DNA from 3 places in the Arthrobacter sp. Sr33 genome. Region 1 is predicted to be linked to each of the others. Evidence: riboswitches for the same ligand, from Rfam matches in the RefSeq annotation. Region 1 holds a riboswitch; each other region holds the start of a gene.
What was found. Region 1 has a riboswitch for S-adenosylmethionine ahead of metX (homoserine O-acetyltransferase MetX). Riboswitches for the same ligand answer to the same signal wherever they lie in the genome.
Positions count from the first base shown of each region.

Region 2: it holds a riboswitch for S-adenosylmethionine, as region 1 does, so the genes downstream of both, ACX80T_RS04055 (ABC transporter substrate-binding protein) here and metX (homoserine O-acetyltransferase MetX) in region 1, are expected to answer to the same signal.
Region 3: it holds a riboswitch for S-adenosylmethionine, as region 1 does, so the genes downstream of both, ACX80T_RS15325 (OsmC family protein) here and metX (homoserine O-acetyltransferase MetX) in region 1, are expected to answer to the same signal.

Region 1 covers NZ_JBTNDD010000005.1:172,252-177,314, reverse strand. The annotation lists gene ACX80T_RS09010 (CPBP family intramembrane glutamic endopeptidase) at 1-775, shown strand, start outside; gene ACX80T_RS09005 (VOC family protein) at 817-1,458, opposite strand; gene ACX80T_RS09000 (hypothetical protein) at 1,463-1,891, opposite strand; SAM riboswitch class IV at 2,009-2,144, shown strand; gene metX (homoserine O-acetyltransferase MetX) at 2,163-3,296, shown strand; gene ACX80T_RS08990 (SGNH/GDSL hydrolase family protein) at 3,311-4,132, opposite strand; gene ACX80T_RS08985 (alpha/beta hydrolase) at 4,248-4,958, shown strand; gene ACX80T_RS08980 (RNA-binding S4 domain-containing protein) at 4,945-5,063, opposite strand, start outside.
Region 2 covers NZ_JBTNDD010000002.1:252,718-257,780, reverse strand. The annotation lists gene ACX80T_RS04080 (DUF421 domain-containing protein) at 1-247, opposite strand, end outside; gene ACX80T_RS04075 (hypothetical protein) at 351-1,184, shown strand; gene ACX80T_RS04070 (hypothetical protein) at 1,412-1,606, shown strand; gene ACX80T_RS04065 (hypothetical protein) at 1,625-1,948, shown strand; gene ACX80T_RS04060 (VOC family protein) at 2,051-3,226, opposite strand; SAM riboswitch class I at 3,369-3,456, shown strand; gene ACX80T_RS04055 (ABC transporter substrate-binding protein) at 3,553-5,063, shown strand, end outside.
Region 3 covers NZ_JBTNDD010000014.1:6,056-11,118, reverse strand. The annotation lists gene ACX80T_RS15330 (sodium:solute symporter family protein) at 1-888, opposite strand, end outside; gene ACX80T_RS15325 (OsmC family protein) at 861-1,268, opposite strand; SAM riboswitch class I at 1,373-1,471, opposite strand; gene ACX80T_RS15320 (IS110 family RNA-guided transposase) at 1,984-3,186, shown strand; gene ACX80T_RS15315 (hypothetical protein) at 3,549-3,977, shown strand; gene ACX80T_RS15310 (ParB/RepB/Spo0J family partition protein) at 4,317-5,063, shown strand, end outside.

The DNA.
Region 1 (5,063 bases):
GACGCCGGACGATGTCAACCGGTCGGCCCCCGTCCAACGTCGGCGGATCACCGCCGAGATAGCGATTGTGCTCGGACTTTCCCTCGGGCAATCGGCTGTCTACGCGGTGGTCAACCTGCTCGACAAGCTCAGCCAGGCGCCGCTCGCTGCGCAGACCACCCGGCTGAATCCGGTCCTGAATGACCGCCAGTACTTCGACCTCACCTACCAGCTGCTCGGCATCTTCTTCGCGCTGGTTCCGGTGTTCCTGGTGCTATTCCTCCTGACGGAACCGGGAAAGTCGGCGTTCCGCACCCTGGGATTCACTTTCAGCCGGCCACGGGTCGATTTCGGCCTGGGGTTCGGCCTGGCGATGGTCATCGGGGTCGGCACGCTCGGCGTCTACGCGGCGGGGCGTGCGCTGGGGATCACGACGGCAATCGAGCCCGCTGCGCTCGACGCCTACTGGTGGACCGTGCCCGTCCTGATTCTCTCGGCGCTGCGTCACGCAGTGGTCGAAGAGGTCATTGTGGTGGGATACCTGTTTCACCGGCTGAAGCAGCTGGGCTGGTCAATGCCGGTCATTATCATCACCAGTGCCCTGCTCCGGGGCAGCTACCACCTGTATCAGGGCTTCGGGCCGTTTATCGGCAATGTCCTGATGGGTCTGATCTTTGGATATGCCTACACCCGGAGCAAACGGGTGATGCCCCTGGTCATCGCCCACGCCCTGCTCGATATCGCCGGGTTTGTAGGCTTCGCCCTCTTTGGATCGGCGATTGGTATCGGCGACTAGTCGCGTGGCGACTTGTCGGCCGGTCACACGAAAGGGTGCAGTTAGATTTCCACCAGGCCGTTGGCAGTCTGGAAAGTCACGGACATGATGCCGGGAGTGCCATTGGGTGCCACCCACTGCACAACAACCTCATCGAGCGGCTCGGTCGCCGGCGTGCCCAGCCATTCAGCAATCCGGTCGGGGGACCCTGCAATGGTCAGCGAATCGAGGCGCACTGTAGCGGGTCGGGCCTGTGAGGGGTGCAGGGCCTCAGTACCGTCGTCCCACCGCAACATATAGGGGACCTGGGGATCAGCGATCAGCCCCTTGATGCCAATCTGCTGCCAGGTGAGCTCCTGACCGTCAGGAAATTTGCGGTTGCCCGGGACGGCGCTACGACCGAGGCGTTCCTCGAAGGGGGCCAGATCATCCACAGCAACACACCAACCCATCCAGCCGCCGCCAGCCTCGGACCGGGCGCGAACCGCCTGGCCGAAGGGAGCTTTGTCGGAAGCCGGGTGGTTCAGCACCTCAACAACTTCGAGATATTGACCGTTCAACATCGGGAAAATCATGTTCCTGGTGCCGAAGCGGGGATGCACACCACCCTTCACCGGGTCGACGCCGAGGGCATCGGCGATCCTCCCCGCAGTTGCTACGAGGCCGTCGGGTTCACAAGCATATGAGACATGGTCCAAGCGCATGGCCCTAGTTTGGCACTTTGTGATCTGTGTCTCGACTTAGGGGACCCTTACCGACGAAAAAGCGTCTCACGCCACCCCGGGCAGCCATCAGAACGATGATCAGCGCCGTGACCTGGAAGAAGCCACCCAGGTACACCGCATCGCCGAAGAGGAACGCCACCAGCTGGAGCACCAGGAGTTTGCTTCCGGGAAGCACCAGCAGCAGGGCCCCACCATTGATCACCCGGGGGAGAACCCGCTCAGCCGTACGGACGCGGGTCAACAGGGCCTTCTTCACCCGCATCACCAGTTCGAGCACCAGCTTCAGCAGCGCAGCGGTCAGCAACGCCAGGGTGAACGTCTCGGAAATCACCGCGGGAAACAGTTGAATGAACAGACCCAGGACGACGAGGTAGACAAATACATCGACGAGATCGATTGGGCGGATCCGCATGGCGCAAGCTTATCGGGCTGCTGGGGGTAGATCAGGGTCTTTCTTGCCACGGACGTTCAGATACACGGACGTTCACATATTTGCGTCGAAGCTGCGTTTTCGGGTTATCTAGGAACAGGTCACGAGTGCCAGCACGGAGCGGAACACCCCGCTCCACCAAGCCCCGGCTTGCTGGACGGCAACCCTCCTTCGCGGTGGGGTGCCCCGGGTGACGACCAGGCGGCGGACAGGGTGTCCGGCGCAAGCGCGGATTCCGAGGTGGGCGATACCAGTGACAACTATTCACACCGCACAACAGGACCGGGCCCAGGTGACACCTGACGGCGTCGTCCGCTCACTCGGTCTGGGCCCCTTCACCTGTGAAACCGGGGGGCACCTGCCCGAGGTTACGCTCGCCTATGAAACCTGGGGCACCCTCAACGACGATGGGTCCAATGCCGTCCTGATTCAGCATGCACTGACCGGCAGCTCCCATGTTGCCCGCGGCGATTCGACCGAAGACGGTTGGTGGGACCAGCTGGTGGGCCCCGGCAAAACCATCGACACCACCAGGTATTTTGTCGTATCCATCAATATGCTCGGCGGCTGCTATGGCTCCACCGGACCTGCGTCAGCGGACCCCGACGGCGTCCCCTGGGGCTCCCGATTCCCCTACCTCACGGTCAGGGATTCGGTCCGGGCCGAGGCCCTCCTGGCTGATGCGCTCGGAATCGATCGGTGGCACTCGGTGATCGGGGGGTCGCTCGGCGGCGCGAGGGCTCTGGAGTGGGCTCTGGTGTACCCGGAGCGGGTCGAACGGTGCGCAGTCATCGCCTGCACTGCCGCAAGCTCGGCAGAGCAGATTGCCTTCGCCCAGGCGCAGCTGCAGGCTATCCGGTTGGACCCGGGATTCGCCGCGGGGGACTACTACCCGGGCACAGGCCCGGTCGCCGGGCTCGGGCTGGCCCGGCGCATCGCCCACATCACCTACCGGTCCGAGCCGGAGCTGGAGCACCGCTTCGGTCGGGCGGCACAGGGTGCTGAGACACCCTTCGGCTCGTCGGACCCGGCAGCCCGGGGCAGATTTCAGGTGGAAAGCTACCTTGACCATCAAGCCAGCAAGCTGGTGGAACGGTTCGACGCCAACAGCTATCTGGTGCTGACCGAAGCACTCATGGGGCATGATGCCGGCCGGGACCGCGGTCCCCTGCACCTGGCGTTGCGGGATGCCACCGCCGAGTTCTTCATCGCAGCGGTTGACTCGGACCGGTTGTATTTCCCCAGCCAGTCCCACACCCTGGCACAGGCCTTGCCGGGGGAGGTGCCCGTCCACACGATCGTCTCACCGATCGGCCACGACGCCTTCCTGACCGAGATCCACCAGCTCGATCAACGCCTGCGGGAAGCCTTCTACACCGATCACTAGTGAATGACCGGGGCTTAGCCGCCAACGCCGGGGGGCATCCCGGGGCCAAAGATCGGAGCGGCATCGGGCCTTTTCGCCAGCACCCCGTCGCCCGAGGACTGGCGGCGGAGCCGGCGCAGCACCCAGGGGACGAAATACACCTTCGCCCACACCAGGTCCTCCGTCCGCGCGGCGCGCCAGCTCTGATGGGGCAGCGGCTGCGGTTCGAGCGGCGTCAGGGAATGGGGTACCGCGAGGGTTTCCAGCACCATCATGGCAATGGTGTGATGACCCAGCGGGGAAAAGTGCAACCGGTCTCCATCCCACATCTGCGGGTTCACCAGCTGCCGGAGCGCCCACATGTCTGCGATCAGGGCGTCATGCCGGGCGGCGATGATCCTCAGGTTCTCGTTGAAAATTGCCGTCCTGGACCTGAAGTTGCCCAGCACCGAATCTCTCGCGTCGGGGCCGGCGAACAGGACCACCGTCGCCTGATCCGCGCTGAGCGCCTCAACGGCACCATCCAGCCGGGCCGCCAGCTGGTCCGGGTCGCCACCCGGCCGGATCAGGTCGTTGCCGCCAGCCGAGATGGTGATCAGGTCCGGTTTCAAGGCCAAAGCCGGTGCAACCTGTTGGTCCACGATCTGGTGCAGCAGCCGGCCACGAACGGCGAGGTTGGCATATGCGAAATCTTCCCGGCTCCTGCTGAGTTCTTCGGCGACCCGGTCGGCCCACCCCCTGTTGCCGCCCACGCTCTCGGGATTCGGGTCACCAATGCCCTCGGTGAATGAGTCACCGAGGGCAACATAGCGGGTCCACGGATGCGGGATACTGTTCGCCACGCTGCTCTCTGGCATGCTGTCGTGAGGATCGGCCGGGGTGTCGGGCGTCAGGTACAGGTTCCGGTTCATCCTTCTATCCTGTTACAGACCGATACTGAACGCGACCCTCCGCGCGTGAAAGACTAGGTCAATGACTCTTTCGGAATCACCCCACCTGCCAGCCGCCGATCACGCCACCGCGCCTGCCTGGGATCCCGTGGTCCTGTGGTCGCGCCCCGCGGCGGAACGCGAGGGTACCGCCCTGCTCGTCATGTTCCACGGACATCTTGCCAATGAGGAAGACCTCATGGGCTTAGTCGACCATCTGCCGCCCAACCTCACGGTCGCCTCCGTGCGGGCCCCCCACGCGATGGGGCCAGGGTTTACCTGGTTCCCCCTCACCCAGGACACCGGATACTCGGTGGATCTGGTGACTGACACCGTCGCCAAGGTAGCCGGCTGGCTCGACTCGGTGAAAGCCGGGCATACCAGCGTGTCCCTGCTCGGCTTCTCCATGGGAATGGCCGTCGCCACCACCCTGCTGCGTCACCGCCCCCGCGACTTCACCGCCGTCGTCGGGCTCTCAGGGTTTGTGGTGCCAGCCGAGGGCAGCCAGTTCTTCAATGACGACGACGCCGCAGCGCACCCGGTGCCGCTTTTCTGGGGGCGCGATCAGGAGGATCCGGTGATCACTCCCGACCGGATTGAATTCACTCACCGCTGGGCTGTCGCACACACGAACCTCACCAAGGTGCTGTATGCGGGCATCGCCCACAGCATCAGCATGCGTGAGCTTGCCCACGTCAAGGAATTCCTCGAGCTGACAGTTTTCGGGATTGAACCGCAGCCTAACCGCCGTTAGCGGTCTCACGGGTGATAGTGACCGAGGCGCCATTCACGGTTACCACGTCGCCTGGATGGAGCTGCGCGCCGCGGCGCTCCTCGATGGCCCCGTTGACTTTCACGA
Region 2 (5,063 bases), on a different contig from region 1:
CGGCGACCACCAACTGAAGCGACGCCAGTAGCACCAGTGCAGTCAGTCCCTGGGCGAAGGAGACCTCAGCACTGAGCAGGATGGTGGCAAGTGTAGATCCCAGGGCAACGGTGACGATGAAGTCAAAAGCATTGAGCTGGCTAAGGGTACGTTTGCCTGACGCCCGCAGGAGCACCACCAGCGCGGCATACGATACCGATCCAATGATGAGTACTCGGATAATCTGATCCCACGATTCAAACCACATGTAGAGATCGTTTCATACGGCTCGTGCCATCGCAGCAGGCTAGCGGTAGGGGACGTGGGGTTTGTTCGATCCCAGTGAAAAACCCGCCTCGAGAGGACCACCCATGACCAATGAGAAACGCTATTCACTCGTCGATCCGGCGTCACCAGCTTTCGGTGTCGCGTCAACCGCCGTCATGGGCGCCGTCACGCTCGTCGATCCTTCCAGGCTGGACGGACAGCAGCGCCGCGTCATGCGGGTGGTCTCGGCCGTAGTGTCGGGGCTCTACGTTGGCGTTACGATCGGCGGCAAGCGGCTACCGCTCAGGGCTCTGGCCGGGGTCGTTACAGGAGCTGCCACGCTTCGTTTCGCTGACACCAGTGAGGCTATCGATTTGCGACTGGAGAACAAGCTGCGCCAGGTCGGGATACAGCACCCGCGACGATGGATGGCCGCCGGTACGGCAGCGTTCATCGCCGCCGGATTCGTTGGTGATCGTGCTGCAGCCAGAAGGCGGGAGTTCCTGGCCATGCTCGAGGATCAGTCCGAACAGGTACGGCCGCTGGACAGCAAAGTTCGAAAACTGGTGGGGGGCATCCTCAGCGCCAGCGAGGAAAGAGGGGCTCAGGAGCTCCGCGCCCAGCTGGATGCCGCCGAGGAGGTCTACTGGGACGACGAGTTCACAGGCACCGCATACTTCAAGGTCCCTGAAGGGTTGCCCCGCGCTGTGCCGCACAATCAGGTATATCCGGTGCGGGCCCGCTTCATTGGGCAGGACGGCGCATCACATCAGGTGCTCGTACAAGTCCTCGACGGCATGATTGACCACATCACAGCAGAGGCAACGAACCAGGAAGGCGTCGATCATGTCGAAGGCCTCCTTGAAGGGTGGCCGGACGCCGCCGAGGTGGTCTATGTCCTGGATAGCATCGACGGGACGAGCACAACGATCGGCTAAGGCCGGCTCCTCTCTATCGAGCTACGACGGCGCCGGGGTCACAGGTCCGCCCGGGATGCTCGCCATTGGGGATCACGTGGCGGAGTCGATCTACCTCTTGCATAAGCGACTTCGGAGTGTTTAGCTTCGAGTGCGGCGCGTCCGGGCTTGGGGCCGAGATTGAGATTATTCCAGCAGGGTCGGTGGAATTGCTGAAGCCCCGCAAGAATCGCTGAACCGAGGACAGAATGCATGCGAAGCGAAACAGCGCGACCACCCTGCTCGCACTTGCCCTCCTGATGGCAGGGGCGGGCTGCTCCGTCAGCCCGGGATATTCCAGCGTCCTCACTGATGGGGGCACCGACGAAATGTGCTTCGTGGATGTGCCGCCAAGCGAGGGGAAAACTCTCGTTGGTGAGATAATCACCAACAACGGAGATTAGCCGGTCACCGTCACGGAAGTGAAGCTGCTGGATGCTCAGGACATGGTGGTGGAGGACGCCTACATTATTCCGATGCAGTCAGGCCCAGGCACTACCCTCGGCGTGAGCTCGACGCTAACAAAGGACCCTGAGGTTCAAGCCATACTGGACCGGGCCGAACCGGCTGAGGGCTACGTCATCGGCCCAGGGGAGCAGGTTAATGTGGTGACCGCAGTATCAATCGCCGCAGGTGTCCGCCAGGGAACTGCATCGGGAATTGAGGTGCGCTCTGAGCAGTGGCCGGACACCAACGTCTCTGACGCGCGAATCAAAATGACCATGACGAAAGACTCGTGTTTCTGACCACCAGATATCCGTTAGGTGACATAATGTAGATTATCGGCGTTTCCGGGAAGGGTTCAGCAGCGGATCCGGAACTCCCTTTACCGCCAACCTGACGGAAGATTATGAACTACTGACGATCACCAACTCGTTGCCTTCTGGGTCGGCGACCCGCCAGTGATCCTCGGATTCGTCAAGGAGCCTGCCACCAGCAGCGACGCTGGTGGCGAGGCGCGTCTGCGCAAGGTCCGGCGGCACGTCAAGCTCGACGTGTAGGCGGTTGCGCTGGCGACGGCGCTCGGTTTCGGAAGCGTCGATCTCCTGGAATACCAACACGGGGTTCAGCTGCAGCGGATCCTGGATGTCGCTGACCCCGGCCCGCTGGTCGCGGGTGTATCCGAGTGCGGCGACCCAGAACGCACGAACCGCCTCGACGTCGGCGGCGTCGAAGAAGAGTTGGGGGAAGCGTGGCAGCCCGTGGTCCGCAGTGGCTCCGAGTTCGCGTGCCACGGTCTGCAGTCCCCCAGCGAGGTGGGCGAAATCGGGGTCGAGACCGTCGGCGGCGCCCTCCCACTGGTCCTTGCCGCTGTCGAAGATCACCAGCCCGGGGCGTAAATCGATGAGCAGCGGGAAGCCCGTGTTATCGGCCAGGGCCGCTGCTGCGGTGGTCAGGTCTCGCTGCTGGGTCGATGAGGTGGTGCGGTAGCACGCCATCGCGCTGAACACCGTCTGCCAGTCGGCTGTGCCGATTCCCCCGCCGAGCGCCGCGCCAGGCACCAGGTCTACCTCGTTGCCGTCGGGGTCGGTGTGACGGACTTCGAACGGTCCTGATGCGGGACCAAGATCCGCCCGCTCGACCTCCGCAGGCGGCCGCACCACGTCCAGGTGGATGCGGTTTCGCAACGGCCGCGGCTCGGTCGACTGCCGGATCCGTAGCGCGGGGTCGCGCCGCAACGGATCCGCCAGACCGCCGTTGTCAGCAGGCGCGTAGTCGAGCACGCGTTGCCAGAATGCCCTCACCCCAGATGGATTTGGGGATTCGACGACGACGCTCAGTTGCTGCAGCACGGCAGGGTTCGCCGTTAGCCCAAGATCCTGCGCAGCCGCCGATACTGTCTCGGTGTGGCGGTCCGAGTCGAGGCGCACTCGGACGCCGGTCCTGCGCAGATCGGTCCCGACCCCGGGTGTCAACTCCAGGATGCGTCGGGCCAGCGCCGCCCCGACGGTCAGCGAACGCGCGTCGAACCATGCCGTCGCAACGTTATCGATCACCCGCCACTCCGTGCTGATCTCTCTCATACCGAAATGTATACCCACCTGCACCGGCCTGCCAATGCTGAATGTTGCGTCGGAAGTCGTACAGATCAGGACTTTCTTGATCGCCCCATCATTATGCGATTAGATCGCCGTAGTCCGCAGGGTATCGCTCCCCCGGACTGAACAACCATCCAGAGCGGCTGAGAGACCTGGCTCGTTGAAGCCGCAGCAACCACCCCTCGGGCCGGTGCTACTGCCAGGACCGATGGAGAAAGTTTTATCCCCCGTTGGTGTCGACCCCATTCCTGGCGGTCAGATGCTTCAGCGTGCGTGGGTAGGGCACCTCGATCACGACTGAGAGGATCGACATGATTTCCCGCACCGTCTCACACCACAACGTCCTACCGCCCAATCCCGGTCCACGCCGGCGGTCCCTGCGGGTAGCGGCGCTCATCGGCCTTACGGCAGTGGCGCTCACCGCCTGCGGTTCGACCGCCACCACCGCTCCGGGTGAAAGTGTGGCCAGTGGACAGCCGGTCGAGGGCGGCACCTTGGTATATGCCGAGGTGACCCCCATCAATAACTGGCAGACCCAGTCAGCGAGGTTCTATGAAAAGTCCAATGTCCTCAACAGCGTCCTGGACCGCCTGACGTATTTCGACGCCGACCAGGGTAAGATTGTCCCCTGGATAGCCTCCGAGTTCTCCGCCAACGCAGACGCAACCGAGTTCACCTTCACCATTCGACCCGATGTGACGTTCAGTGATGGCACCCCGGTAGACGCCGAGGCAGTCAAACTGAACCTCGACGCCCAGGGCTTTGGGATTGAGGCGGCCCAGATTCAACCGAACGTGGACTTCGCCGGGTACGAGTCGGCCGAGGTGATCGGCGCTGATCAGGTGCTGGTGACGCTGTCCTCCCCTAACGCGAACTTCCTGCGGGCCACCACCTCGGTCACCGCCGGGTTGGTGTCCCCCGCAACACTTGAGCTGGATGCGGCAGGGCAATCAGCCATCTCCCAGATATCCGGGTCCGGACCCTTCACCTTCGAGTCCGAGAAGCCTGATGAGGAAGTAGTACTGGCCAAGCGCCCGGACTACGCCTGGGCGCCGGAAACCGCTGACAACCAGGGTGACGCGTACCTCGATAAGGTCGTCGTCAAATACCTGCCGGAGGTCGCCCATCGTGCTGGGGCGGTCCAGTCGGGGCAGGTCGACCTGGTGAGGGGCCTCCAGCCGGTGGACGAGGAAACCCTCGCTGCGACCGGTAATCAGGTTCTCCCGGCGAAGGGCGTGGACCTGACAGTGAACATGGCCGCGGTCCGGGTCGGCAGCGGGAAGCTGGCCGACGAGAACGTCCGCCGGGCCCTGCAGATTGGTATTGACCGGCAAAGTCTCAAGGACACCGTCCTGTCCGACAGCTACGAACTGGCTGCCTCGGTCCTGAACCACCGGGCACCCGGCTTCACCGACCTGTCCGAAGAACTCGAATACCAGCCCGAGGAAGCACGACAGCTGCTCGACGAGGCGGGCTGGAAAGTCGGGGCCGACGGCATCCGGGCCAAAGACGGAATAGCACTCGAGGTGACCGTCACTAGTTCCAACAATTCGGTTGTCATCAAACCGGCCTTCGAGCTGATTGAACAGCAGTGGCGTGAGATTGGTGTCAAGCTCAACAACCGCGCCGGCGACAACACCTTTCTCGCCTCAGCAATGCCTGACCCAGCGGTGGAGTTTTTCGGCACCCGACAGTTCATCTACGGCGGTCTCGGCCCGATCTTCGAGCCGGAAAACAACACCATGACGCACACCAGCGACGAAGACCTCAACGCGATCTTCGCGGCCGAGCGTGCGGCAACCTCACTCGAAGAGCGCGATGA
Region 3 (5,063 bases), on a different contig from region 1:
TGACGGAACGACAATCGCAGCAGCGGTACCCAGCAAAGCCCCAATGACGATGAACGGGATGCCGAGACCCGCAGCGTAGAGCATGCCCTTGCGGCCGTCTTCGGGTGTGCGGCAGGACATGGTCATCTGGAAGGCGGCCTGCGCCAGAAGAACATTGACAATGAAAGTACCGAACCAGGCGGCAATCAATGTCACTCCCGCCGAGGACATATCCAGCATCTCCGGCTGATCCACGGCAAGCTGGCGGATGCCATCGATGCCCGGATTGATAAAGAATGCGAGGATTCCAACGGCGAGCATGCCGATGAAAACCACACAGTTGGCGGTCTGGGTGAAGGCAACAGCTCGCATTCCGCCTGCGGAGAGGAACACAAGGAGCAACAACGCCGTCACGATGATGGCGGCGTGGATTGAAAGACCGGTGAGAGCGTGCAGCGCGGAGGCAAAAGCGATGGCCGTCGCCACTGACCACATGGGGAAGGTCAACGCCGTGATTGACCCTGCAATCGCCTGGGCTTTACGACCGAACCGCTCCCCGATCATTCCAGTCACCGTTACCACCAAGCGTTTGCGCAACGGCTTGACGAGAATCAGGGCGATAAGGAGAACCTGCACCGTTTCCGCCACTCCATACCAGATAGCTGATATCCCTGTTCGGTAGCTCAGCTCCATGATGGCGATATAGGAGGATCCTGAAAACAGGCCCGTAATACAAAACGCCACGGTCCACGGGCTGAAGGTCCGGCTACCGACGAAGAAGCCCTCCCCATGATCTGCCCGGTTACGAGCGGCCCGGCTCGTCAAAGCCAGAAGTAGCGTGTACCCGACGGCAAGGCCGAGCGTCCAAAGTCCCGCGCTGGTCATGCCTCCGCCCCGGAAATCAGCCATACGAGGTTAAAGTCAACACCTGCGTCTCGCACCAAGTTGATGGCCGGACACCGCTTTTCGACCTGCCGCTTGAAGGTATCCAACTCTGATTCTGGAACCGGCGTGCGCAGATTCACCGTCAACGCGAAATTCTTAAAATGAGGGGAGACGTCCGCCGTCCCCCGGAATCCCCGAACGTCCTGCTGAGCTTGGGAAGAGGTATCGATGGCTTCAACGACGATGCCCAGTTCCCGTGCCACGGTTTCGATAACTACGGTGACGCAGCCGTTGACCGCTCCAACCACATACTGCATGGGAGTTGGGGATTTGTCGTTCCCGCCCACAGCAACAGGCTCATCGGTCCGGAAGGTAAACCCTCGAGTTTCAACGAGGGTGGTCATTGAGCCTTCCCACCTGCCCGTGGCCCGGACACTTTTGAGCCACTGGCCAGGGTCCCGTTCAGCGCTTGCCTTATTAGCGGACGCGGTAGGTACAGTCATTTCACTCTCCATCGGTCTGGCGGTAGCACCTTATCGAAGCCTGAGGCTCCAATGGGTTGCTGCGGCGTCATCGATCCAGATCTCTCGGCCGCTCGGGATGGTCGTACACAACTAAAGCCGGTCCGGTTTGATTCACGCAACTTCCACAGTTGGAATTACGGCGTGTGACAAAGGAGTGCAGCCATGAAGTCGAAACGCTCCCAGGCGGCGTATCTACGCCACTACCTGCACGCACGCTAACTTACGCGCCAGATATCCCCGCAGAGCGAGCCTAGGACACAAGCCCACTAAACGGGCCTCACTACCGTTCGGGCTGACAGCCGGCGCTCCCGACCGGTCGTCGCCGGAAACCACTCTCTTTTTTGCTGCTGTCCTTATGTTGTTGAGCAGGTAGTTTGCAGGGCAGTTGTAGTGTCTTGGCTACCCAGGGGTGATGGGTATGGCTTTTGCTGCTGTGCCGGACGGTTGTCACGGCTTCGAAGGATTGGCCGCCTGTTGCTTCGACGATGGCCCGACCGCTGATTGAGAGACGCGACAAGAAGATGATCGCTGGATAAGGACACGACGGCGAGGTTATCTGCTGGGCTTCATATTCGAACGATGAAGGGAGAGCGCTTTGTCGCAACTGTGGGCCGGGATAGACGCCGGCAAAACCCATCACCACTGCGTGGTCATTGACGCTGAGGGAGCCCGTTTGTTCTCTCAGAGGGTGGCCAATGACGAGACAGATCTGCTGGATTTGATGGGAAGCGTCGCGGCGCTTGATAGTGGGGGAGAGGTGGTTTGGGCCGTGGATCTGAACCACGGTGGGGCTGCACTGCTGATCGCACTGCTTGTAGCCCATGACCAGCACGTGCTCTACATTCCAGGACGCACGGTACATCACGCTTCTAGGACTTACCGTGGGGACGGCAAGACCGATGCGAAGGATGCCGCGGTGATCGCTGACCAGGCCCGGATGCGTCGGGATCTGCAACCGGTTCGTACCGGGGATGACATCAGCGTGGATCTGCGGATCCTTACCGCCCGCCGCACGGACAAGGCCTGCGACCGCACTCGCGCGATCAACCGCTTGCGTGCACAGTTGTTGGAATACTTTCCCGCCCTCGAACAGGCCTTTGACTACAGCAGATCCAAGGCCGGGCTGTTGCTGCTCACGAGATACCAGACCCCCGATGCGCTGCGTCGGCTCGGACAGAAACGCCTTCACGCCTGGCTTAGTAGCCAGGGCGCCCGCAGCAGCGCCGATGTGTCAGAAAGGGCCGTAACGGCCGCGAAATCCCAGTACACCACCGTTGCCGCCCAGCGGATCGGTGCGCCGATGGTCGCCGAGCTCGCGCAGGAAGTCCTGGATATTCAGAACCAGATCGACGCCTTGGACACGCTGATAGCCGAGCGCTTCCGCGAACACCACCAGGCAGAGATCATGCTCAGCATGCCAGGCTTCGGACCCCTGCTCGGAGCGGAATTCCTTGGCGCTATAGGCGGTGATCTGTCCGTTTTCGAAAGCGTCGACCGGCTTGCCGGAGTCGCGGGTCTCGCGCCGGCGCCGAAAGATTCCGGTCGGATACGGGGCAACCACCACAGACCGAGGCGATATGACCGGCGTCTTCTTCGGGCCTGTTACATGGCGGCTATGTCGAGTCTGCGAAGTTCGACCGCGTCCAGGACTTACTACGACCGCAAACGTGCAGAAGGCAAGACTCACGTTCAGTCCGTGCTTTCCCTGGCCAGACGCCGGCTCAACGTCCTGTGGGCTATGCTCCGCGATGGAACCGCCTACGAGCCGCCAGGAAACCCCAGTCCGTCGCCCGCCTAGGAAACGCCGTCGCGGCCATGACAGAAACGTTTGGGGCGTTTCCCGGATCAGGAAGGTCCTCGCTGTCGCTCGGGCAGTAGAAGCATTGTCTTTCATTTTTTTGCTGCTGTCCGTTGGATTCTACGTGCCCGCTCCGGCTGTTCAACCGGCCTGTGGCCGGCGGCGCGGGCGTGACTCGCCTCGGCGCTCCTACGTCGCTTATTTCCTCACCAACTCCCGACCGCTTGCCCTAACAGGTTGGCACCGCCTCCGTCGGACACAGCTCCGCAAGCTCCGCCAGCAGGCAAAAAACATGGTGGGGAAGAGGGAACGGGTGCTGGTCACTGAACGTTTCCCGCCCTGTGAACTAGAGGAGCGACCGCATGAGCGTTGGAATAATGACCCGTACGAACACCACCGATACCGACGAAACCGTCACCGTCCCCGGACTTCCCGCCGATGATCGGATGGGGGATGGGTATGACTGGATGGAAACCCTCGAAGATTCCGGCTGGTCAGCCCTGCCGAACTGGGGATCTGAGGGATGGGATGCCGGAGCCTGGCCGCTGATCGTCTTCGCCGTGGCCCGCGCCCGCGACGATTCCGAGGAACTTTTCGGTTACGGAACCTACGTTGAGGGCGACACGCACGAGCACTGGTTCCGCAGTCAGGCCGCGTGCTTCGAAGCGCTCACGTCCGAAGTGTTCTTCCACTGGCTGATGGGACAGTCCGACGGCCCTAAGGTCCTGCCCGCAACGGCAGGCGAACTGCCGGACGCAGACCGCAGGCCATACCTGGGCTGGACGGGCTAGAGGCCCTCCGGTGTCCTGGCCCCGAGCGGGCCAGGACACCGGAGAAGCAACCCAAATAATTCGTTGACAACATCATTGAGATTCCTTCGGATCATACGTACCTGCTCCACAGCGTCAACCGGCTCCGCCGGCTACGCGCATACCAATCCTGTCCGGCGCTCCTACGTCGCTTATTTCCTCCCAGAATTGATCCACCCTTGCCCCTACGGCGTTGAGCACTGCTCCGTCAGGCACAGCTACGCAAGCTCCGCCAGCAGGCAAAACCAACGGGGGAGAGGAACCCACACTGCTGGTCACCACAGGTTCCCCACCCACCCTGCGAACTAGGAGCACACCGCTATGTCTGTTCTCGAAATGATCGACCCCACCACCTTGACCATCGACGCCAACGTCCGCGCCGACGTGCAGCTCGACAAAGCATTCCTGGCTTCCATCAAAGAACACGGAGTAATCCAGCCAGTCGTCGCCCACCGCACCGACAGCGGGGGAGTGCACGTCCTGTACGGACAGAGGCGCACCCTCGCCGCCGTAGAAGCGAAGCTCGACCTGATGCCCGTCTACGTAGTCGAAAGCCTCACAGAGGCCGACAGGTTAGCTAAGCAGGTCGTGGAAAACGACCAGCGCCAAGGACTCACCGACAACGACCGCGCCGAAGCGTTCCACCAGCTTTCCCTACTCGGAGTCTCAGCCACCCAGATCGCGAAAAAGACTGGCGCAAAAAAGACCACCGTGGACGCGGCACTGAAAGTCCGCGCCAATGACACCGCCAGCGCAGCACTCGCCCAAGGCATGACACTGGACATGGCCGCAGTGATCGAGGAATTCAGCGGCGACGCAGAAGCAATCACCAAACTCGAAACCACCGCCGCGCACAACCCGCAGAGCTTTGACCACACCGCCCAACGGCTCCGCGACGACCGCACCCGCGCCGCGCTCATGGCCGATGCAGCGGCCACCGTCACCGCCCAAGGACTGAAGATCGTTGACGAGGATCTGAACTACTACGACTACAAAGGCCCCATTGCGAATATCCGCGACCTGCGCACCATCGAAGGTGTTCCACTCACCGACGACGACGCAGACGCC